4 regions of the Halomonas sp. AOP7-E1-9 genome follow, and region 3 is predicted to be linked to each of the others. Evidence: predicted binding sites of a transcription regulator. Region 3 holds the regulator's gene; each other region holds the start of a gene.

Region 1 (5,731 bases), on a different contig from region 3:
CTGATGCGCCCCCGCTCGTCCAGCAAGGCCATATAGGTACGCGTAGAATCTCGCTTGGCACGCTTTTCAATATGCAGGTGCTGGTGCGCCTGTGCGGCCACCTGGGGCAGGTGCGTCACGGTCATTACCTGGCCGTTCTGTCCTAACTTGCGCAATAACTGGCCGACAATTTCCGCCGTGGCGCCTGAAATACCCACATCCACCTCGTCAAACACCAGGCTTGGGATCGTCGAATGCGAGGCGGCCACCACCTGAATCGCCAGGCTGATACGCGAAAGCTCACCCCCGGAGGCAACTTTGGCGAGCGGGCGAGCAGGCTGGCCTGGATTGGCGCTGATCAAAAACTGTACGCTATCCAGCCCTTCAGGCGTGGGTGTTTCACGCGAAGCAACGGCCACTTCAAAGCGTGCCTTCCCCATGGCCAGAAAGGCCAGCTGCTGCTGAACTTCTTTACCCAGCCGTAGGGCAGCTTTTTGACGGGTATCGCTGATTTTCTTGGCTTCGCTGCGGTAGCGCTCACGGTACTCGGCGACCTGACCGCTCAGCGCTTCAAGGTCTTCATCGCTGGTTTCAAGCTGCGCCACTTCACGTTGAAGCGCGCTATGCAGGGCGCATATTTCTTCAGGCGCGACATGATGCTTGCGCGCAATGCGGTGTATGTCAGTCAAACGCTCTTCCACCCACATCAGGCGCTCTGGGTCGAGCTCGGTGCTGCTGGCAAAGTGCTGCAACTCGCTTGCGGCCTCTTCCACCTGAATGCGCGCATCGCTGAGCATGGCGAGCGTATTAGCAAGCGTGCCCTTATCGCTGCCCGGCAGGGCGCTTAAGTGTGCATAAGCTTGATTAAGAAGCGACAGCGCGCCGCCTTCATCGCTGGCGCAGCAGTCGGCAGCCAACTGGGTTTCACGCAGCGTCTCTTCGGCATGCGCAAGGGTCAGTTGCTCCTCTTCAAGCGTCTGTAGTTCGCCTTCACCCAGGCCAAGCTGGTCCAGCTCTTCAACCTGGTAGCGCAGCAGTTGGCGCTTGGCTTCTACTTCACTACCTTCTTCACTGAGCTTTTTAAGCCGTCGTCGCGCATTGCGCCATTCGTGGAAGGTTTCTGCCAGTTGCTGGCGAGCCTCCCGTAGCCCGGCATAATCATCCAGCAGGGCCAGGTGCACCTCTTCACGCATTAACGCTTGATGAGCATGCTGGCCATGAATTTGAATGAGCTGCTCGCCAAGCGATTTTAAGTCCGTGATGGTCGCTGGCTGGCCGTTAATCCACGCTTTTGAACGCCCACTGGCGGTCACTACACGGCGCAGCAGGCATTCGTCGGTGGGGAGCTCGCGGGCTGTGAGCCACTCGACGGCGGCGGGCAGGTGTTGAATGTCGAAACGCGCTGATAGGTCGGTGCGCTCGCAGCCGTGGCGTACGCTGCCAGCATCGGCACGCTCACCAAGGCACAGGCCCAGCGCGCCTAGAAGAATGGATTTGCCTGCACCTGTTTCCCCCGTGATGGCCGTCATACCGTGGGTTAGGTCAAGCTCAAGGCGGTCGACAATCGCGTAATCTTGAATCGCTAGCTGAGTAAGCATGATGCCTCCTGAGGCGGTGCGACACAGAAGCTGGATACTTATCCAATAAATGTTGTTTTATACAGTAGTCGATAACTGACTTCAATGCTCCTCTTGAGATGGCTTTTATGGCCCCCATATAGCCTCTATACGTGTTTAGGGCTGTTTTAAAACTGATTTATTGATTATTTTTTATGAGCAGTGTTGGGCAGATAAAGCCCGAACCCCTTTTGAGGAGCATGGCATGGCAAAAGAACCGCAAACTCCATTAGATGACGAACTCGCTCGCCAAGAGCGGGAAGCCGATATGAGGGACCAGGAGTCTGAAGAGCGCTTGATTGATGGGGAGCTGGAAGGCCTGATTAACGACGAAGCGCCGCTTGAAGGCAGCTTCGCCGACCCCGAGGCCGACGTACTAGCCGCTCAGGTAAATGAGCTGGAGCAAAACCTGGCAGAAGCCAAGGACCAGGCGTTGCGCGCTGCCGCTGAAGCTCAGAATGTTCGCCGCCGTGCCGAGCAGGAAGCGGACAAGGCACGTAAGTTTGCCTTGGAAAAATTTGTAAAAGAGCTGCTGCCTGTGGTGGATAGCCTGGAAAAAGCGCTTGAATCCATGCAGGACGGCGCCTCTGAGGCGCACCGCGAGGGCGTTTCCATGACGCTCAATATGCAGCTGGGGGTGCTCAATAAATTTGGTGTTGAAAGCATTGAGCCCCAAGGCGAGCCCTTTGACCCCCAAGTGCACGAAGCCATGGCGATGGTGCCGAACCCCGAGCTTGAACCCAATACCGTAATGGAAGTGATGCAGAAAGGTTACCTGCTCAATGGGCGTTTGGTTCGCCCAGCGATGGTTGTGGTCAGCCAGAAGGCAAATTAAGCCGATTAGTGACGCAAAGTGTAAAAAAACCCTTGAAAAGTCACTGGCGGCCCCCAGATAAAGGCCAACCACGCGGGAAATCCCGCACACGTTTTAAGTATTGATACAACTGAATTCGAGGTTTTTGCTATGGGACGCATTATTGGTATTGACCTGGGTACTACCAACTCTTGTGTGGCAGTACTTGATGGCGACAGTGCTAAAGTTATCGAAAATGCTGAAGGTGGCCGTACCACGCCTTCGATCATCGCTTACACCGATGACGGCGAAACCCTGGTAGGCCAGGCAGCCAAGCGCCAAGCCGTTACCAACCCGGAAAACACGCTTTACGCCATCAAGCGTCTGATCGGCCGTCGCTTTAAAGACGACGTTGTTCAAAAAGACATCAAGATGGTGCCCTACAAGATCGCTGAAGCTGATAACGGCGATGCATGGGTAGAAGTAAAAGGTAAAAAAATGGCGCCGCCGCAAGTAAGTGCGGAAGTGCTGAAGAAAATGAAGAAAACCGCCGAAGATTACCTCGGTGAAGCGGTAACGGAAGCGGTTATCACCGTACCGGCTTACTTCAACGACAGCCAGCGCCAGGCCACTAAGGATGCAGGCCGCATCGCGGGGCTGGACGTTAAGCGTATTATCAACGAGCCGACCGCAGCAGCACTCGCCTACGGTATGGACAAGTCACGCGGTGACAAAACCATCGCCGTTTATGACTTGGGTGGCGGTACGTTCGATATCTCGATCATCGAAATTGCCGACGTTGAAGGCGAAACCCAGTTTGAAGTACTCGCCACCAACGGCGACACCTTCCTGGGCGGCGAAGATTTCGACTTGGCGCTGATCAACTACCTGGTTGACCAGTTCAAGTCTGACAGCGGTATTGATCTGTCGGGTGACAACCTGGCCATGCAGCGTCTGAAAGAAGCCGCTGAAAAAGCCAAAATTGAACTTTCAAGCGCCCAGCAGACCGACGTTAACCTGCCCTATATCACGGCTGACAACACTGGCCCGAAACACCTTAACGTTAAGGTGACTCGTGCCAAGCTGGAATCGCTGGTAGAAGAGCTGGTTCAGCGTTCACTTGAGCCCTGCAAAATGGCGCTGAAAGATGCGGGTCTGTCTGCGTCTGAAATCGACGAAGTGATCCTGGTCGGTGGCCAGACACGTATGCCGATGGTGCAGAAGAAAGCCGCTGATTTCTTCGGTAAAGAAGCGCGTAAAGACGTTAACCCTGACGAAGCGGTTGCCGTAGGTGCAGCGATTCAAGGTGGCGTTCTGGGCGGCGACGTGAAAGACGTACTGCTGCTGGACGTAACCCCGCTGACTCTGGGTATCGAAACGATGGGTGGCGTGATGACGCCGTTAATCGACAAGAACACCACCATCCCGACGAAGAAGACGCAAACCTTCTCCACGGCGGATGACAACCAGACGGCCGTGACCATTCACGTCGTTCAAGGTGAGCGTAAGCAAGTGACTCAGAACAAGTCGCTCGGTCGTTTCGACTTGTCTGATATTCCGCCTGCACCGCGCGGTGTTCCGCAGATCGAAGTGGCGTTTGACCTGGATGCCAACGGTATTTTGAACGTTTCTGCCAAAGACAAGGCGACCGGTAAAGAGCAGTCGATTGTCATTAAAGCGTCCAGCGGTCTGACGGATGAAGAGATCGATCAAATGGTACGCGACGCTGAAGCCCACGCTGACGAAGATAAAAAATTCGAAGCGTTGGTACAGCTGCGTAACCAGGCCGATGGCATGATCCACGCAACGCGCAAAACCGTGCAAGAAGCGGGCGACAAAGCGACGGATGATGAGAAACAGGCTATCGAAACCGCCATCAGCGAGCTGGAAGAAGCCGTCAAGACTGACGACACGGACAACATCCAGAAGAAACTGGATGCACTGACCGAAGCGTCTGGTCAGCTGGCGCAGAAGATGTACGCCGAACAGGCGGAAGCTGCTCAGCAGGCGGGTGAAGGTGCTGAAGATGCTAGCACCAAGCAGGAAGATGACGTGGTTGACGCCGAGTACGAAGAAGTCAACGACGATAAAAAGCAGTCGTAACATCCTCTTTCTACCAAGGAAGAAGGTAACGCGGGAGGAGACTCCCGCGTTGCTGTTTCCGCGGTCAAGACGCCTAATCAAGAGCATAGTTAACCAGGAGGCGTAGGACCCATGTCCAAACGCGATTATTACGAAGTCCTGGGTGTCGATAAAGGGGCCGATCAGAAAGAGATCAAAAAGGCCTACCGCCGCCTGGCGCAAAAATTCCACCCTGATCGAAACCCGGACGATGATACTGCCTCGGAAAAATTCCGCGAAGTGTCAGAAGCTTACGAAGTGCTTAGCGATGGCGAAAAACGTGCGGCGTACGACCAGTTTGGTCATGCCGGTGTTGATGGCCAAGGCGGTGGCTTTGGCGGCGGCGGTTTCGGTGGCGGTGGCGCGGGTGACTTTAGCGACATCTTCGGCGATGTGTTTGGTGATATTTTCGGTGGCGGGGGCGGCGGCCGCCGTCGTGGTCCTAACGCGCCCGCACGTGGCTCCGACCTTCGCTACAACCTGGAGTTGGACCTTGAGAGTGCGGTAGCCGGTACCACTGTCGACATCCGCGTGCCACGCCACATTGAGTGTGACCGCTGTGATGGCGACGGCGCTGAGCCAGGCTCTTCCAAGGAAACCTGCCCCACGTGTCATGGCCACGGCCAAGTGCGTATGCAGCAGGGCTTTTTCGCGGTACAGCAAACCTGCCCAACCTGTCACGGTAGCGGCCAGCACATCAAAGTGCCGTGCCACAAATGTAACGGCGAAGGCCGTGTGCGTGAAACGCGTACGCTCTCTGTGAAGATTCCGCCGGGTGTTGATACCGGTGATCGCATTCGTCTGAACGGCGAAGGCGAAAGCGGCGTTAATGGTGGCCCAGCGGGCGATCTTTACGTTCAGGTTTCTATCAAAGCGCACCATATCTTCCAGCGCGATGGTAAAAACCTGCACTGCGACGTACCGATCAACTTCGTCGATGCAGCGCTGGGTGGCGAGCTTGAAGTACCCACGCTGGATGGCCGTGTGAAGCTGAAGATTCCGCCGGAGACGCAAACCGGCAAACTCTTCCGTCTGCGCGGCAAAGGTGTCAAACCAGTACGCGGTGGTGCGCCGGGCGACCTGCTCTGTAAAGTCGTTATCGAAACCCCGGTCAACCTGGGTGAAGAGCAGCGCGATTTGCTGCGTAAATTCCAGGAAAGTCTGGAAGGCAGCAATAGCCACTCACCCAAGAAAACTGGCTTCTTCGACAGCGTGAAGAAGT
Region 2 (5,731 bases), on a different contig from region 3:
CGCAACGCCTTCACCGATGACAGCAGCCTGCACCGCCCCGACCCCAAAAATAAGCACCGGTATATACAGCGGCAGTATAAGCAGCGACAGCAGTACGCCGCCCCGCGCGATACCAACGGTTAGCGCCGCACCAATCGCGCCAAGCAGGCTCAAGCTGGCGCTGCCCAGCAAAAGCGAAAGCGCAAGCACCGCGTAGCTGCCCGGAGGCAGGGCCAGCGTCACACCCAGAAGCGGCGCAACCAGCGCCAGCGGCAGCCCGGTCAACAACCAGTGGGCAAGTACCTTGGCCAGGCTAAGCGCGGCTAGCGGCTGAGGCGCGAGCAGCATCTGCTCAAGGCTGCCGTCGTCATAATCGGTGCGAAACAGGCTATCCAGCGACAAAAGCGCCGCCAGAAGCGCCGCTACCCACAAAAGACCTGGCGCGATCAGCGCAAGTACGGCGCGGTCGGGTGAAATGCCGATTGGGAACAGCGTTATCACCAGCGCGAAGAAGACCAGCGGATTGAACAGTTCGCCGCGGCGTCTGAACATCAGTGTTACATCACGCTTGAGGGTGGCGGTAAAGGCGATCCACAGCCCGCCCGGCACCGGCGTTTCAAGTAGTGTAGTGGTCGCCTTCTGCCCCTGCGTCATTGTTTATCCCAGTTGAATACAGCGAGCGGCGGGCGAAGCATTCAGCGCATGGTGAGTGGTTACCAGAATGCTCCCCCCAGCTTGAGCGTGAGCTGAAAGCTGCGCTTCAAGCGCGGCTACGCCTTGGTGGTCAATGGCGGAAAACGGCTCGTCAAGCACCCAGAGCGGACGGCGCGTCAGCGTTAACCGGGCCAGCGCCACACGGCGCTGCTGACCCGCCGACAGCTGGCCGACCAATACGTCCTCAAAACCGCCAAGCCCTACTTGCTCCAAAGCGCTCAGGCGCTGCGATTCATTACCCCGCTCGCCGCTTAGCGCCTGGTACCAGGCCAGGTTTTCAAGCGGTGAAAGCCCAGCCTTGATGCCTGGCGAATGCCCCAGATACAGCAGGTTGGCCAGATAATGTTCACGCACCTTGCGAAGTGGCGCGCCGTTCCAGAAAAGCTCGCCTTGGTAATCACTCAGTTGACCTGCCAGCAGCTTTAACAGCGTGGTCTTGCCGCTGCCATTGGGGCCTTCAATTCGAACGATGTCACCGCTGCGAATCGTGAGATCGAGCCCTTCAAATAGCCAGCGCCCATCACGCTCGCAGGCTAGTTGTCGTGCTTGCAGGCACAGGCTCAAAGGTATCTCCCAACAGGTTGATAGTTAGCCAAAACTCTACACGGAAAGCCACGTTATCTCCAGCCAATCGCAGCGGCCGTGAGAATGCACCAAGCGTGCCGACGGGACCAGCATCTTGAATAGCAAAAGGCACTGGATAAAAACAGCACTACCACTGTATGCAAAAACAGCTGTATACTAAAACACTGTATGAAAAGACATGCCAACAACCTGCTGGCTTGCCACTACTAAACGCCTAGGGAAAGGGCGCTGCATTGGAGAATTTCCTATGAATATATCGATGTCAGCACCAACTCACGCCGGTTCTACCGTATTGAGCAGCGCGTCCTGCGCACCTAAAGGCATTCAATCGGCACGCGCCTTTAAAACAGCACCACGCAGAACGCGGCACAATACCTACGCCCTCAAAATACGCGGCAACCGAATGCGTGATTGCAACTTGTTTGATGGAGATGTCATTATTATTCGGCGTTTTCAATGCGATACCCACGAAGAAACCGCCGTCGCTCACATCAATCAGCAACCTGTTGCGTTGAAGCAGCTCTCGATCAGTCGCTTTGGCGTACATTTATGGCCTGCCGATACCCAAGCGCCGGATCTCTTTTTGCACAATTGCGATATTCAAGTGTTAGGAATGGTAATGGGTGTGGCGCAGGATAGTGCCAACGACCTTGCTGCCAATTCTTATGGCCTTATGGAGCACTGATTGCGTTATCAAGTTCCTGATTTAGCTGCCTCGCAGTGGCATACCGCCGAGATAGAGGTCGAAAAAAGCCAGTTTCTGGCGTGGCTATGCCATGCGCCAGATGTGGCCGCTTTTAGTGCACTTCTTGAAGCGGCAAGAGCTGCTCACCCCAATGCCAGCCATCACTGTACGGCTTATATTGCTGGGCCGCCTGGGGAGCAAACACTGATTGGTTTTTCCGATGATGGCGAGCCTGGCGGCACGGCCGGTCGGCCAATGTACCAGGTACTTCAAGGCAGCCAAATGGGTGAAATCGGCGGTGTCGTGACGCGCTACTTCGGCGGCACCAAGCTAGGCACCGGCGGGCTGGCACGGGCTTACGCTCAAGCCATCAGCCATGCGTTGGAAACCTTACCGACGCGTGAAGTGATTGAGCGAGACGCCTACACGCTACGCCTTACCTTTGCCAGCGAGGCGATCGCCCGCGCCTGGTGCGACGAAAAGGCCATCCCCATTGAACACGTCAACTACGATGGCGAAGGTGTTCAGCTCACCATTGGCTGGCCCCGCGACCAGACGTTCGACCTTTCCCCCTTGGAAAATCGCCTAAAGTGCACGCTGGACGTTACCCCGGTAAACGCACCCGCCCCCGAAACCAAAAACGGCTTACGGTGTAAACCGTAAGCCGTGCATGGGGCACTTCTGCTTCCCCGTCAATCCTGTCTATTTATCCCAAATATTTAATCATTACCCCGGCAGCCACGGCAGAACCAATTACTCCTGCCACGTTTGGACCCATCGCATGCATCAACAAGAAGTTATGCGGATTGGATTCCAGACCGACCTTATTAGCTACACGCGCCGCCATAGGCACAGCGGATACCCCGGCAGCACCTATCAGCGGATTAATCGGCATACGGCTCATTAGGTTCATCAGCTTGGCCATTAACACGCCGGCGGCGGTACCAATTCCGAAGGCCACGATACCCAGCCCCAGAATCCCGAGGGTTTCCACCGTCAAGAAGCTTTCCGCCATCAGCTTTGAACCAACAGAAAGCCCTAGAACGATCGTCACGATGTTGATCAGCGCGTTCTGGGCGGTATCCGAAAGCCGCTCTACCACGCCGCATTCGCGCATCAAATTACCAAAGCAGAACATCCCCAGAAGCGGTGCTGCGTCGGGTAGAAACAGCGCGACCAGGATCAACAGCATGAGAGGAAAGATCACTTTTTCCAGCCTGGAGACGGGGCGCAGCTGCGTCATTTTTATCTGACGCTCTTTTTCAGTGGTTAACAGCCGCATAATAGGTGGCTGGATTAACGGCACCAGCGCCATGTACGCGTAGGCCGCCACCGCGATAGCACCCAATAGCTCTGGAGCAAGCACGCTGGACACATAGATAGACGTTGGCCCATCGGCGCCGCCGATAATCCCGATCGCTGCCGCCTGGTTCAGCGAGAAGTCCATGATGCCCATGGAGGTCAGCACAACGGCACCAAACAGCGTGGCGAAAATACCAAACTGGGCCGCAGCACCTAGAAACAGCGTACGAGGGTTGGCAAGCAGCGGGCCAAAGTCAGTCATGGCACCCACGCCCATAAAGATCAACAGCGGTGCGATACCCGATGCAATGGCCACTGAATAGAAGTTATACAGCATGCCATTGCTGTAACCGACGCTTGTCGCAATATCCTTAGCGGCACGCAGCTGCTCTGGCGCTACCTCACCATGGGCAACTACTTTGAGCGTTTCACGCCACGCATCAATACCTGCCAAAGGATCCAGCATTACGCCCAGCGCGGCACCAACCTGCTGAAGCACGGCAGGCTTGCCAACCTCAATGGCCTGGTCCAGCGCTGAAATCGCAAGGCCAGCTTCGGGAATATTGGCAAGAATCCCCCCAAAACCAATCGGCACCAACAACAGCGGCTCAAATTTCTTATGGATCGCCAAATAGAGCAGCAGCAGCCCGACCCCGATCATGACCACCTGGCCAAGCTCAAGGTTATAAAGCCCCGAGCCCTCCCATAACGTGACTAGCTTATCCATTCCCGAGGCCCTTAAAGCTCAATCAGTACGTCGCCAACAGCTACGCTGTCGCCTTCACTAACATTGACTTTCGATACCGTGCCGGCACTGCTGGCGCGAATTTCGGTTTCCATTTTCATAGCTTCAAGAATGATGACCACTTCCCCATCCGCTACCTGGTCGCCAGGGCGCACATTCACCTTGAAGATATTGCCAGCAAGCGGTGCTTCTATGGCTTCACCACGGCTGGCCGCCGGGGCGGGGCTCGCCGCAGGCGCAGGCGACTGCTCTTGCACCTGGCCAATATCGCCGCCTTCAGAAACTTCCACTACAAACGCTTTGCCATTGAGCTTTACGGTATAGGTTTCAGGGCCACGTGCCGCCTCTGGCGCACTGTCTTGAGTAACCACCGGAGGCTTGGCAGGCTCGCTACCAGCCACCTGGGGCGCAGGTTCGAAAGCGTCCGCGTTATCACGATTTTTAAGAAACTTCAGACCGATTTGCGGGAACAAGGCGTAGGTGAGGACATCATCTATTTCACACTCGCCCTCTGCCAAGCGTACCTGCTCGGCGCCGGCTTTCTCTTTAAGCTCTGCCGCCAGCTTTTGCATTTCAGGTGCAAGGTTATCCGCCGGGCGACAGGTAATCGGCTGACCGCCCTCCAGCACGCGGGCTTGAAGCTCGGTATTAAAGGGGGCGGGTGCCGCGCCGTATTCGCCTTTCAGCAGCGCCTGCACCTCTTTGGAAATGGACTTGTAACGCTCGCCCATCATCACGTTCATTACCGCTTGGGTACCGACGATTTGCGACGTGGGCGTCACCAGCGGAATAAATCCCAGGTCTTCACGCACACGAGGAATTTCGCCAAGCACATCGTCCAGCTTGTCGCCCGCACCCTGCTCTTTCAGCTGACTTTCCATATTGGTCAGCATGCCGCCTGGCACCTGGGCCACCAGAATGCGCGAATCGATGCCGCGTAACGAACCTTCAAAAGCAGCGTACTTTTTACGTACTTCACGGAAATAGCCCGCGATGTCTTCCAACAGTTCAAGGTCCAGCCCGGTATCACGGTCGGTATCCTTGAGCATCGCAACAACGGACTCTGTGGGGCTATGTCCATACGTCATCGACATGGACGAAATCGCGGTATCGACGTTATCGATACCGGCCTCGACTGCCTTAAGAATGGTGGAAGTGGAAAGTCCTGTCGTGGCATGGCAATGCAGGTGAACAGGAATAGACAGATTTTTCTTCAGCCGCGTTACCAGCTCAAATGCGGTGTAAGGCGTTAACAGCCCCGCCATATCCTTGATAGCCAGCGAGTCTGCGCCCATTTCGGCAATATTGGTCGCTAGATCGACCCAGCTATCCAGGGTATGTACCGGGCTTACCGTGTAGGAAATAGTGCCCTGCGCATGCCCACCCACCTGACGAACCGCTTTAATCGCGCGCTTCAGGTTGCGCGGGTCATTCATGGCATCAAACACACGGAACACATCAACGCCGTTGGTTTTGGCCCGTTCGACAAACTTATCGACTACGTCATCCGCATAGTGGCGATAGCCCAACAGATTTTGACCACGCAGTAGCATGGCTTGAGGCGTATTGGGCATCGCCTCTTTTAATGCCCGAATACGCTCCCATGGGTCTTCGCCTAAATAACGAATGCATGCATCAAAGGTGGCGCCACCCCAGGTCTCTAGCGACCAGTAGCCAACACGATCCAGCTTTTCAGCGATGGGCAGCATATCGTCCAGACG
Region 3 (5,731 bases):
AGATATTGGCCGATTCGCTTGGCATGTCCGTTGACACATTACGCAGCGCCTTTGAGCCAATTGCTCAAGAGTTTTCCATGCAGTGGGCGCTAATGGATACTCAAAAGCGTCGGCGCGTCATCCTCATGGTCTCCCGTGAGTCTCACTGCCTGGTGGATTTACTTTACCGTTGGCAGGCAGGTGAGCTGGATTGTGATATCGCCGGTGTGATTTCTAATCACGAAGATATGCGCTCAATCGCTGAGTGGTACGGTATTCCTTATCACCATGTGCCGGTGGACCCGAATAATAAGGAAGAGTCGTTTACTCAGGTGCAGGAGCTTATTGATAACGCGCGAGCGGACTGTATTGTATTGGCGCGCTATATGCAGATTCTGCCCCCGTCGTTGTGTGAGCGTTACGCTGGGCAGGTGATTAATATTCACCACAGCTTCTTGCCTTCATTTGCCGGTGCCAAGCCTTACCATCAGGCTTATGAACGCGGCGTAAAACTAATTGGCGCGACGTGCCACTACGTGACGGAGGAGTTGGATGCCGGGCCGATTATTGAGCAGGACATTCATCGTGTGAGCCATTGCCATACGCCAACTGACCTGGTTCGCTTTGGGCGCGATGTAGAAAAAGCCGTATTGGCGCGAGGCCTGCGCTGGCATCTGGAGGACCGCGTTTTGATCCACGGCAATAAGACCGTTGTCTTTAGCTAAGCGTTTTAAAAACTGTTTAAGCTGAACCAGTAACAAAACAAGGGGGTGGCCATGAAAATGGCCACCCCCTTGATGCTTTTAAAAACCGATTTTACGCAAACGGCTTATTAGCCTAACGCTTGGCCATTACCGCCACGGATGACGCCTACACCTACGCCTTCAATATCCAGGGATTGGGTTCGCAGGTCGATTTCAATCGGTGCAAAATCAGCGTTTTCCGCAATCAGCATGACCTGATGCCCTTGGCGTTGAAAGCGTTTTACGGTGACTTCATCTTCCAGCCGCGCAACGACGATTTGCCCATCACGTACACGATCAGTGCGGTGCACCGCCAGTAAATCGCCTTCCAGGATGCCCACATCCTTCATGGATAAACCGCGTACCCTCAGGAGGTAGTCGGCTTTAGGGGTGAAATATTCCGCGGGTAGCGGGCAGTAACGGTCAATATGCTCCGCTGCAAGGATCGGGTTGCCAGCGGCCACTTCACCAATAACCGGCAAGCCCATTGGCGGAAGCTCATTGCTGTTGGCTGCAACGGTGGCGGGTAATTCGCTAACGTCCTGAGCTTCCTGGTTGGGGAGGCGAATCCCCCGCGACGTATTGCGAATAATCCGGATAACGCCTTTACGCTCAAGAGCACGTAAATGCTCTTCAGCGGCATTGGGGGATTTAAAGCCCAAGGCCTTGGCAATTTCGGCGCGGGTGGGAGGGTAGCCGAATTCACCCATAGTTTTTACTATAAAATCAAAAACATGTTGCTGACGTGCTGTGAGTGGCCGCGACATACCAAACTCCATAAACAATAAAAGACAGTCGGTATCTGTCTGCTTGATCAGTATGTGTTTAAGTATACAGTATGTTGCTCTATCCAGTACATGGTTAAAAAAGCAGCTTGTTAAAACACTGTTTGTGAGCGGTAAGACGTTTGAATTAACGCTAATGCGCAGGGTAGCCAAATAAAAAAAACGGTGAATAAGGGTGATTGAGCCTGATTAAGATATGACTTACTATTCTGGCATGTTTTAAACACTCGTTTCTCCGGAGGCCATAATGGCACAATCTGACACGGTGTCACGCATTCTGGATACCGCTGAGGTGCTGTTTGCAGAGCGTGGCTTTGCTGAAACGTCACTGCGTAACATTACCAGTAAAGCACGGGTAAACCTGGCGGCTGTTAATTATCATTTTGGTTCCAAGAAAGCCCTTATCCAAGCCGTATTCTCACGCTATCTAGACCCGTTTACTCAGCGTTTTCATGGTGCGCTCGATGAGCTTGAAGCCCACTATGCCGATCGCGCCATCCCCCTGGAAGAGCTACTTGAAACAATGGCCACCACGGTGCTGGCAGTGCCTGCTGAACGGGATAGTTTGAAAGTCTTCATGCGCTTATTGGGATTAGCCTATAGCCAAGCGCAGGGGCATTTACGGCGCCATATTCAAGAGCAATATGGGGATGTGTTTACCCGCTTTACCGGGCTTGTGCGTAAGGCGACCCCTGATTTACCCGATGCCGAGCGTTTTTGGCGGCTGCACTTTATGTTGGGTACGGTCATTTTCACCTTGTCGGGGCTGGATGCGCTACGTGATATCGCCTCCAAGGATTATCAGGAGCAGGTGACTGTGCGTGATTTAGTGCGACGCTTGCGCCCTGTGGTCGTTGCCGCCATGAATGCTCCACTGCCGCAAGAGGTTGAAGGAGCGCAGCATGCGAACGCCCCTGTTAGCTGAGTTGCCACCTAAAAAAGACGGCTGGATCGAAATTGATACCGGCGCACAAATCCTGCGCTGGTGGCAGGGTCAAACACCAGACTTTGAGTGCGCTATCTCTACTGGACGCGCTGGCGTTGGCCAGCAAGAAGGAAGTGGCCAAACGCCGCATGGCTGGCACTATGTTCGCGCGGCAATTGGCCATGAACAGCCGGTCAATGCGGTATTTAGAGGCAGGCGTTTTACCGGTGAAATTTTCTCAAGTGACTTGGCCGACGCTCATCCGACACGTGACTGGATTTTGACGCGTATTTTATGGCTGTGTGGGTTAGAGCGAGGATTTAACCGTGCAGGCACGGTTGACTCTCAGCGCCGCTATATTTATGTACACGGAACGCCGCCCGATCAACCGATGGGCAAACCTGCTTCACATGGCTGTGTTCGTATGCGCAACGAGGACCTGCTTTATATCTTTGAGCGCGCCGTGCCTGGAACGCCTGTTTGGCTACATGGCAGCCATCTGTAATGGCCTTACGCAGAGGCTTTTTTGACTCTGTGCGTTGATCGTCTAAAATCATCGGCCCTTTTGTTGGATCCCTGCTAATGACTCAACCTATTGGCCCGGTCATGCTCGACCTGGAAGGGCCTGAATTATCCAATGCTGAAAAGCGCTTGCTGCTTGAACCTGCTGTCGGTGGCGTGATTTTGTTTGCCCGTAATGTGGAAGACGCCTACCAGGTGCGCAAGCTGTGTAGCGATATAAGGCGTATACGGGGCGATCTTTTATTGGCGGTTGACCAAGAGGGTGGCCGTGTACAGCGTATCAAAAAAGGGCTTACCCGCTTACCGGCCATGGCCCGGATTGGCGAGCGTTATGCTCAAGACCCTGAAGAAGGCCGCTCTCTCGCCATAGACGCAGGTTGGTTGCTTGGCATGGAAATGGCCGCCTGTGGGCTGGATTTAAGCTTTGCACCCGTGCTTGATGTGGATAGCGGAATTTCTAGCGTCATCGGCGACCGTAGTTTCAGTGGTGACCCTGAGCACGTTGCTCAATTAGGCGCCGCTTTTGTTGAGGGCTTGCATCAGGCGGGCATGACCGCTGTGGGTAAACACTTCCCTGGTCACGGCGGCGTAGCCGCGGATTCCCATGTCGCACTGCCCATTGATGAGCGTTCAATGGAGGCAATTAAACAGCGTGACCTTGTCCCCTTTGAACAGCTAGCCCCCCAGTTGGATGGCATCATGCCCGCGCATGTCATTTATCGAGCGTTTGATACACGCCCGGCGGGCTTTTCGCCCAGTTGGTTGGGTATGCTGCGTGAATCGCTGGGCTTTAAAGGCTGTATTTTTTCAGATGATTTAAGTATGGCAGGTGCTCACGAAGCGGGCTCGCCACGCGAGCGTGCCGCTGCTGCGCTCGCCGCTGGCTGCGATATGTTGCTGGTGTGTAACGACCGTGCCGCTGCGCTTGAGGTTGTTGAAGCCAGCCAAGGCATCGCCAATAAGCGCCCTGCGAAACTCCGCTATGGCCGTGCACGACCTGATTTGGATGCGCTGACCGCGCTGGGGCGTTGGCGACGTACGCATGCCAGGCTAGAAGCGCTGGCGGACTTCCCTAACCCCACCTGATTTTTCTTTTCGCAATATTGCTACATTTTTTGGGAGTTACCCCATGTCCAAATTGGATAAAGAAGCGCTTGAGTCATTGGACTCAATGCGCCAGCTAATGGAAACAGCAGACTGCCTGATCTCTCAGGAAGAAGTCGAGCGGGCGCTGGATCGCATGGCGGAGGCCATTACTGAAGACCTGGGGGACAAACTGCCGGTTTTTTATTGTGTGATGAACGGTGGCTTGATTACGACCGGGCATCTGCTGACCCGATTGGGGTTTCCGCTGGAAGTGGACTATTTGCATGCCACGCGTTATCGCAACGAGCTGCGCGGTGGCGAGCTTTTCTGGCGCGTATCCCCTGAAATTCCCATGGCCGGGCGCCACGTCGTCATTGTGGATGACATTTTGGATGAAGGGTCGACGCTCGCCGCAATTCTTGCTTACTGTAAAGAAGCTCAGGCAGCCAGCGTTACGACTGCCGTTCTGGTGGATAAGCAACATAACCGCAAAGCGGTGCCGGGCTTGAAAGCTGATTACTGCAGCCTGGAGGTCGCGGACCGCTATGTGTTCGGTTTTGGTATGGACTACAAAGGCTACTGGCGTAACGCCCCAGGTATCTTCGCCCCCAAAGGCATGTAATTTTTAGCGTTGTACATTTAGTGCTGGTTTAGCGGGGGGAGAAGCGCCTCGCTAAGCCTGTCTCGGCAATCATCCGTGTCGAAATTTCTTCTACTGAAAAGCGCGTCGCATCAATAAACGGAATATGCATAATCCGGTAAAGCGCTTCAGCCTGTTCGACTTCCTGCAGACACTGATCCATTGAGCTATAGCGGCTGTTCGGCCGACGCTCATTGCGTATGGCGGATAACCTGCGAGCATCAATAGTTAACCCAAACAACTTGCGCTGGTGCGGTGCTAACACCTTGGGCAGCTTGAGCGTGCCGTCTTCGTCAAGGTCGTCCTCGGTAAGCGGATAGTTGGCCGCTCGAATGCCAAACTGAAGCGCTAAATAAAGCGATGTGGGTGTTTTGCCACAGCGCGATACGCCCACTAAAATAATATCGGCTTTGTCGTATTGATGCGTACGGGCGCCATCGTCGTTATCGAGTGCGAAGTGTACCGAATGAATCCGGTCCATATAGACATCGTCACTGCCAATCGAGTGAGTTCTTCCCACGCTGTAAGAAGAGTGGGTGCCTAATTCCTGCTCCAAGGGTTTCAAAAAGGTAGAAAAGATATCCACCTTGAAGCCCGGCGCTTGGCGAATTACATCGCGTATCTGCTGGTCAACGATGGTATCGATAATGATCGGTTGTTGCTCATCTCGAGCGGCAGTGGATTCAATAACCCGGGCAAGCGCTTCCGCTTTATCAAGCGTATCGATATAAGGCTTGGTCAGCATGTTGATCTCAATATCGCTGAATTGAGCCAACAGGCTGCGACCCAGGCTCTCGGCCGTAATACCGGTACCATCGGAAATAAAGAAAGCTGTCCGCTTCATAATCACGCCCGTCAATTAAATAATAGATACGCTATTGTGTGCCGAGTGTTCGCTAAGCACAACGCCCCAGGCGACTACATAAACTGCCCGTATACGCCTTATGTTGTAAAAATCCTCCACTCCCTTCGCTATTAGACCAATGGCGAATAGGGTGGCACGGTGATAGGGTGACACGATCAATGATTGGCGATCTAAAAGATTGCATCA
Region 4 (5,731 bases), on a different contig from region 3:
AGGCACGAATGGCGCGCAGTAACGGGCCATTTTGAAACCACACTTCGCGCTGGCGAACCAGGTCAGTCGCCACCGTTGTCACCGGAATAGGCAAATCCTCAATGAGCACATCGCCTACCAACGCTTCCAACTTACTCATCACCTTATTGGCACGCATGGCTCCCATCGGGCTCCAGGTCACATCCACCAGCTTTAGTACGTCCAGATAATCGAGATTACAGACCCACTCGCGATACTCGGGCAGTTTGCCAGAAGCGTAGATGCCACCAATCAGCGCGCCCATGGAGCATCCCGCCACTGAAATAATCTCAAAGCCTCGTGCTTCCAGGGCTTCAATGACACCGATATGGGCATAACCGCGCGCCCCGCCACTGCCCAACACCAAAGCCACTTTTTTCCCGCTACCCGCGTGCGTCAGTTGATTCATTGGCTATTCCTATTGCTCTTGAGCCGACCGTATAACCGTTTTACACGGCTGCCTCCCAGTGGGCGGTGGCGAGTTCCGCCACAGCGGCAACCGCTTTAGATTCTAAATGTAGATGATGCCCGCCAGGCAACACATGGCGGGTCAGATCATTAACCGCCAAGCGCGCCTGCTCGGCCCAGGCACGCTTTCCTAAAATACCCTGCTCGCCTTCAATCAGTAGTACTGGCGCCTGAATACACGCTAACAGAGCCAGCACCTGCTCAGGGGTAAAGCGCACCAGAGAGGGTTTTAGCAGTCGACTATCCGTACGCATTTGTAGATAGCCATCGGCAGTTGCTTGCGTATTACGCTCAACCAACGGCATCGCCGTTACGCTATCCAGCGTGGTGACGCCACCGGCTACCCGCGCGGCAACCGCACTTTCGATATCAGCATAGCGTGGTGGGCGGGAAAGCGGGCGACGATGGGCAATAAGCCCTTTGCGCAATTGGCTGGCGGTTTCTTCCGCAGGCGTATTCAATGCCCCCAGCCCGTCAATCAAGGTTAACCGGGCAATACGCTCCGGCATAGCAGCGGCCAATAGGCAGGCAACCGCCGCGCCCATGGAGTGGGCCAGTAAAGATGCCTGTTCAATACCCAGCGCGTCCAGCGCATCAAGCACATCGTGGCAGTAATCCCACAACGCATAGTCGCTTCCGAAAGCGGCATGCTGGGAGTGCCCATGGCCGCGAAAATCAATGGCTACCACGCGGATATCCAGCGCATCTGCCAAAAGCGGTGCCAAGCGGCTAAAGCTTGCCGCGTTATCCAGCCAGCCGTGTAGCGCCAGCCAGACAGGTGCATCCACGCGGCCCCAGCCCAGTGCGGCCAAGCGCCCTTGCGCAAGCACCAGCGGTTGCGCGAAGTGTCGAGACGCGGGTTGGAGGGTTGGTTCACACATACGTTGTTTTCCTGATGAAGCGGCCATCTCGTTGGCAAATAACGCGACGCCTTTAATGTTCCTGAATTCAGCGTTCAGGCAATGTCTGGATGACGGTATCAGTAACAAACGTTACCATGCCAGGCGCAATTCTTCCGTCGCTTTTACCCAACCCTTGCTAATGGTGCTGCCATGAAACCACGCCGCGATACACGCGCCCGTAACCTTGTTTTTTTTATTGCTGTTGTTAGTGCCATCGTCGTGGGGTTGTGGCTAGCGCGCTAGGCTTGCCTAACCGCCGCTCAACGCTTGCAATTTAAACCTCACGAATAAATACTGTATATACATACACATTACATTCAGTGAGGATGCCGACGATGTCGTTGCCTCCATCGACGCTCGTGCCCACCTTGCCGTTAACTTCTCAGCCGCTGCCTTTTTCATCGTTACAAGGCCGTGCGGGCTTTAGCGGCTTTCCATCACCAGCGCAGGATTACGAACCGCGTACGCTCGATCTCAACACGCGGCTAATTAAAAACCCTACCCAGACGTTCTACCTTTCCGCCGCTGGTGACAGCATGGAAGGCTGGGGGATTTTTGATGGCGACCTGCTGGTCGTTGACCGCAGCATTAAGCCTCGGCTAGGGCACATTCTGGTTGCCATGTTTGAAGGGGAAGTGCTGATTAAGCGCTACGCCCTCTACCAAAATACGCCGCATCTCTGCTCCGCGCATCCTCACTACCCGCCGCTTCCTTTGGAAGGCACCGAGTGCCAGCTATGGGGAGTAGTGCGTGCCGTCATTCATGAGTATGTCCGATGATTGGCCTGGTCGATGCCAACAACTTTTACGTCAGTTGTGAGCGTGTGTTTGATCCTGCGCTGGAAGGCAAACCGGTTGGCGTTATGTCGAACAACGACGGCTGTATCATCGCCCGCTCTGCCGAGATGAAAGCCATGGACATCCCCATGGGCATGCCATCGTTTAAGCTCGAAAGCCTGCGTAAGCGTGGTGACATTTACCTCAAGTCATCCAACTATGAGCTGTATGGCGATATGTCGGCCAGGCTGTGCCAGCTACTGCGTGATACCTGCCCAGCCGTGTCGCCGTACTCCATTGATGAAATGTTTATTTACCTGGAGGCGTTCAGCAACCAGCAGTGCCAAACCCTGGGCGAATGGCTGCGTCGGCGGATTCGGCGTCATTTAGGCCTGCCGGTATGCGTCGGGCTGGCCCCTACGCATACGCTGGCGAAGCTTGCCAACCACTTGGCCAAGCAGGCGACTCACTATCAAGGCGTGTGCCTGCTAACGGGAAAAGATGCGGCAACGACCGCCCTGCTTAAACAGACACCGGTGGGCAGCGTATGGGGCGTTGGGCGCCGGATTGCTGAGCGGTTAGCGATCAGCAATATTAATACCGCCTGGGACTTGCGTGAGGCTGACCTTCGGCTACTGCGCAAACATTTTTCGGTAGTGCTGGCCCGCACGGCGCTGGAGCTGCGCGGTACGCCCTGCCTGCAGATGAATGCGCTGGATCAACCGCGCCACCGCATTATGACGTCGCGCTCATTCGGCCAATCAACCGGCAGTAAAACAGAAGTACATAACGCGTTACGCCAACATGCCCAGCGCAGCGCCGAAAAACTCCGTCAGCAGCGCAGCCTAACGCGAGCCGTGATGATTTTTTTAAACACCAACCGCCACCGCCGAGACCAACCCCAGTATTCTCCCCACGCCATGGTGCCCCTGCCCTCACCCAGCGACGATACGCGCACAATTCTTGAGGCCGTTCACCAAGGGGTTGAACAGGTTTACCGGCCAGGCTACCGGTTTATGAAGGCAGGTGTGATGCTATTGGACCTGGTTGATGCCGAGCAGCACCAGCTCTCGTTGCTACATCAACCGCCGCGGAACCGATACCCTTACTTAATGGCCACCCTGGATAATATCAATCAGCGCATGGGGCAAGGCACCATCAGCTTTGGCATGATGGATGCCGATGCCGCCTGGCAGCTGCGCAGCGCTCATTGTTCAAACCGCTACACCACACGCTGGGACGAGTTGATGCAGGCAGGCACTCACCCTGGCGCTATCAAGCAATCTGCTTTACGTAAGTAACCACTGCTATCTCAATTACGATCTCAACTCCTGTCTCAGCTCCTGTCTCAACTACGATCTCAGGAAGAGACTCAAATCACCTGCCAAACGCCGCTGGATGAGCCGTCACTCATTGCTCAGCAGCAGCGTTGGCTGGGGAGATCCGTTAGCGTGTCGTTAACGCCTGACGCAGGCGAGGGCTCAACCACTCGCCCAGCGCCATCATGATCAGCAGGATAGCCAACAACCACGGCCAATGAACTGAAAAGGTAACGGTAAACAGCCCTAATGCATCAGCGAAAATAACCAAAATACCCAGCGGGCTGACATAACGCACCATGGCAAGCCATAGCGTATAGGGCAGGGGCGAGAGTCCTAGCTCGTCGCGGAACGTTTCACTCTTCAGGACAAAGCCTGCCAGTATGACGGTGCCTAACCCACCCAGCGGCATCATCCAGCGTGAAGTGATGTAGTCCAGCCAGTCAAAGAAGGTCTTGCCTGCCAACGTCCAATCAGCGCCCAGGTTAAAGGAGAGCATGGCAGCGGTACTAATCAGCCAAAGAACAATCCCCGTGCTCCACGCAGCACTGCGGCGTGAGAACCCTTTGTTGTCGCAGAGCCAGGAAACGGTCGCCTCAACCATCGAAATGGACGATGTCAGCGCGGCCATGGAGAGCATGGCGAAAAATAGAATCCCAAACAGCGTGCCCAGCGGCATGGCCTGGAACGCCAACGGCAAGCTCATAAAGATAAGCCCGGGGCCTTCACCTGGGTCCATGCCATTGGCAAAAATTACCGGGAAGATCGCCAGCCCCGCCATCAAGGCAACGGCCGTGTCTGCAATGGCGACGCTAATGGTGGTGCGCCCAATGGAGGCGCCTTTGGGCAGATAGCTTCCGTAGGTAAGAATGGCACCCGAGGCAAGCGATAAGGTAAAGAACGCATGGCCAAGCGCGGCCAACATCCCTTCACTCGAGAGACTCCCCGCCTTAAAGGAGAACAAAAAGCGTACCGCATCACCAAAGCCACCAGAAAACACGCCGTACACAATCAGCAGTATCAGCATGATAACCAGGCCTGGCATCATCCAACTGACGTTTTTCTCGATCCCCTCCTGAACGCCTTTGCCCACAATAATCATGGTCACCAGCGTAACAAGCGTGCTCCAGAAGCCCAGGCTGAGCGGGTTGGCGTTGTTTTCCCCAAAAACGGCGGCCATGTCGTCAACGCTGGTGCCCACCAGGCCACCGGTTAACATCTTCCACAGATAAGAAAACGACCAGCCTGCCACGACCACGTAGAACGACAGAATCAAAAAGCCGCACAGCATGGCCATCCAGCCAAGCAGCGACCACGTCGATGAGCGACCGGACTCGTTAACCACTCGACGAATCGCATCAATGGGGCTGCCGCGCCCGCGCCGCCCGAAAGCGATTTCGCTCATCATTACCGGCACGCCCACCGCAAAAATGCACGCCAGATAGACAAGCACAAACGCGCCACCGACATACTCGCCGGTGATATACGGGAATTTCCAGATGTTGCCCAGCCCTACCGCCGAACCGGTAGCGGCGAGCACGAACCCCCAGCGGCCCAGCCACTGGATGCGAGGTTGCTCGGAAGACGCCATGACTATCCTTCTGGTGTAAAAAAAGCGTTTATCCTAGAGGATTTCGGCTCAAAAGCACAAAACTCGTTAACTCTTTTCTGAAAACGACCGCCTGACGCCCCTGGCTTCTTCCTGGCCTGCCCCATTCGCTCATCACTTAGCGCTTCAATTAGCGCATTACAGACAGCGCTTGCGCCTCGGCATCCAGCCGCTGAGCAGTTTGGTCCACGCATCGCAGCCAAACCAATAGCACCGCCCCCAACATGACAAAGCCACTGGCCAGCCAAAGGCCTACGGTATAGTGGCCCGAAGCCTCAGCCAGCACGCCGGTTAAGGCAGGTGCAAAGATCTGCGCGGCGCCATACGCCAGCGTCATTTGGCCCATTAAGCGCGCAGGGCTTGCCGGGTAAAGCCTGCCAGCCATGGTCAGCACCAAACTCACGCAGCCTAGAAAAGTACCGCCGTATAGCACCGCGCTGAGCAACACAACCACCAGGTTTGAGGAGATAGCAGGCAATACAATCCCCACGGCCTGGATCGACATGGCCACCACCAGCGCCCCCAAATAGCCAAGCCTCCGCGCCACCAAATCCCACAGCATAACGGCAGGTGCGGCCGCTAAACCGACCACAGCAAAGGTCCAGTTACCCGCGCCCGCAAGCAGCGGCTCGCGCTCCA

The links. Region 3 encodes LexA, which represses DNA repair genes until DNA is damaged. Its sites were predicted from a motif close to TACTGTNTANNTANACAGTA; they were not measured.
Region 1: the regulator LexA is predicted to act here: its motif matches at 1,625-1,644, upstream of recN (DNA repair protein RecN).
Region 2: the regulator LexA is predicted to act here: its motif matches at 1,410-1,429, upstream of ACT3R4_RS06255 (LexA family protein).
Region 4: the regulator LexA is predicted to act here: its motif matches at 1,681-1,700, upstream of ACT3R4_RS11265 (LexA family protein).

Annotation. Positions count from the first base shown of each region.
Region 1 covers NZ_JBQSVC010000008.1:28,643-34,373, reverse strand. Annotated here, with positions in the region: gene recN (DNA repair protein RecN) at 1-1,577, opposite strand, end outside; gene grpE (nucleotide exchange factor GrpE) at 1,801-2,430, shown strand; gene dnaK (molecular chaperone DnaK) at 2,560-4,491, shown strand; gene dnaJ (molecular chaperone DnaJ) at 4,603-5,731, shown strand, end outside.
Region 2 covers NZ_JBQSVC010000007.1:67,334-73,064, forward strand. Annotated here, with positions in the region: gene ccmB (heme exporter protein CcmB) at 1-633, opposite strand, end outside; gene ccmA (cytochrome c biogenesis heme-transporting ATPase CcmA) at 637-1,257, opposite strand; gene ACT3R4_RS06255 (LexA family protein) at 1,526-1,963, shown strand; gene ACT3R4_RS06260 (IMPACT family protein) at 1,964-2,626, shown strand; gene ACT3R4_RS06265 (sodium ion-translocating decarboxylase subunit beta) at 2,670-3,992, opposite strand; gene oadA (sodium-extruding oxaloacetate decarboxylase subunit alpha) at 4,004-5,731, opposite strand, start outside.
Region 3 covers NZ_JBQSVC010000020.1:24,263-29,993, forward strand. Annotated here, with positions in the region: gene purU (formyltetrahydrofolate deformylase) at 1-704, shown strand, start outside; gene lexA (transcriptional repressor LexA) at 812-1,489, opposite strand; gene ACT3R4_RS11945 (TetR/AcrR family transcriptional regulator) at 1,755-2,432, shown strand; gene ACT3R4_RS11950 (L,D-transpeptidase) at 2,410-2,937, shown strand; gene nagZ (beta-N-acetylhexosaminidase) at 3,015-4,040, shown strand; gene ACT3R4_RS11960 (hypoxanthine-guanine phosphoribosyltransferase) at 4,084-4,662, shown strand; gene ppsR (posphoenolpyruvate synthetase regulatory kinase/phosphorylase PpsR) at 4,691-5,524, opposite strand.
Region 4 covers NZ_JBQSVC010000018.1:15,728-21,458, reverse strand. Annotated here, with positions in the region: gene ACT3R4_RS11275 (patatin-like phospholipase family protein) at 1-427, opposite strand, end outside; gene ACT3R4_RS11270 (alpha/beta fold hydrolase) at 468-1,367, opposite strand; gene ACT3R4_RS11265 (LexA family protein) at 1,724-2,167, shown strand; gene ACT3R4_RS11260 (Y-family DNA polymerase) at 2,164-3,465, shown strand; gene ACT3R4_RS11255 (sodium-dependent transporter) at 3,611-5,074, opposite strand; gene ACT3R4_RS11250 (YbfB/YjiJ family MFS transporter) at 5,223-5,731, opposite strand, start outside.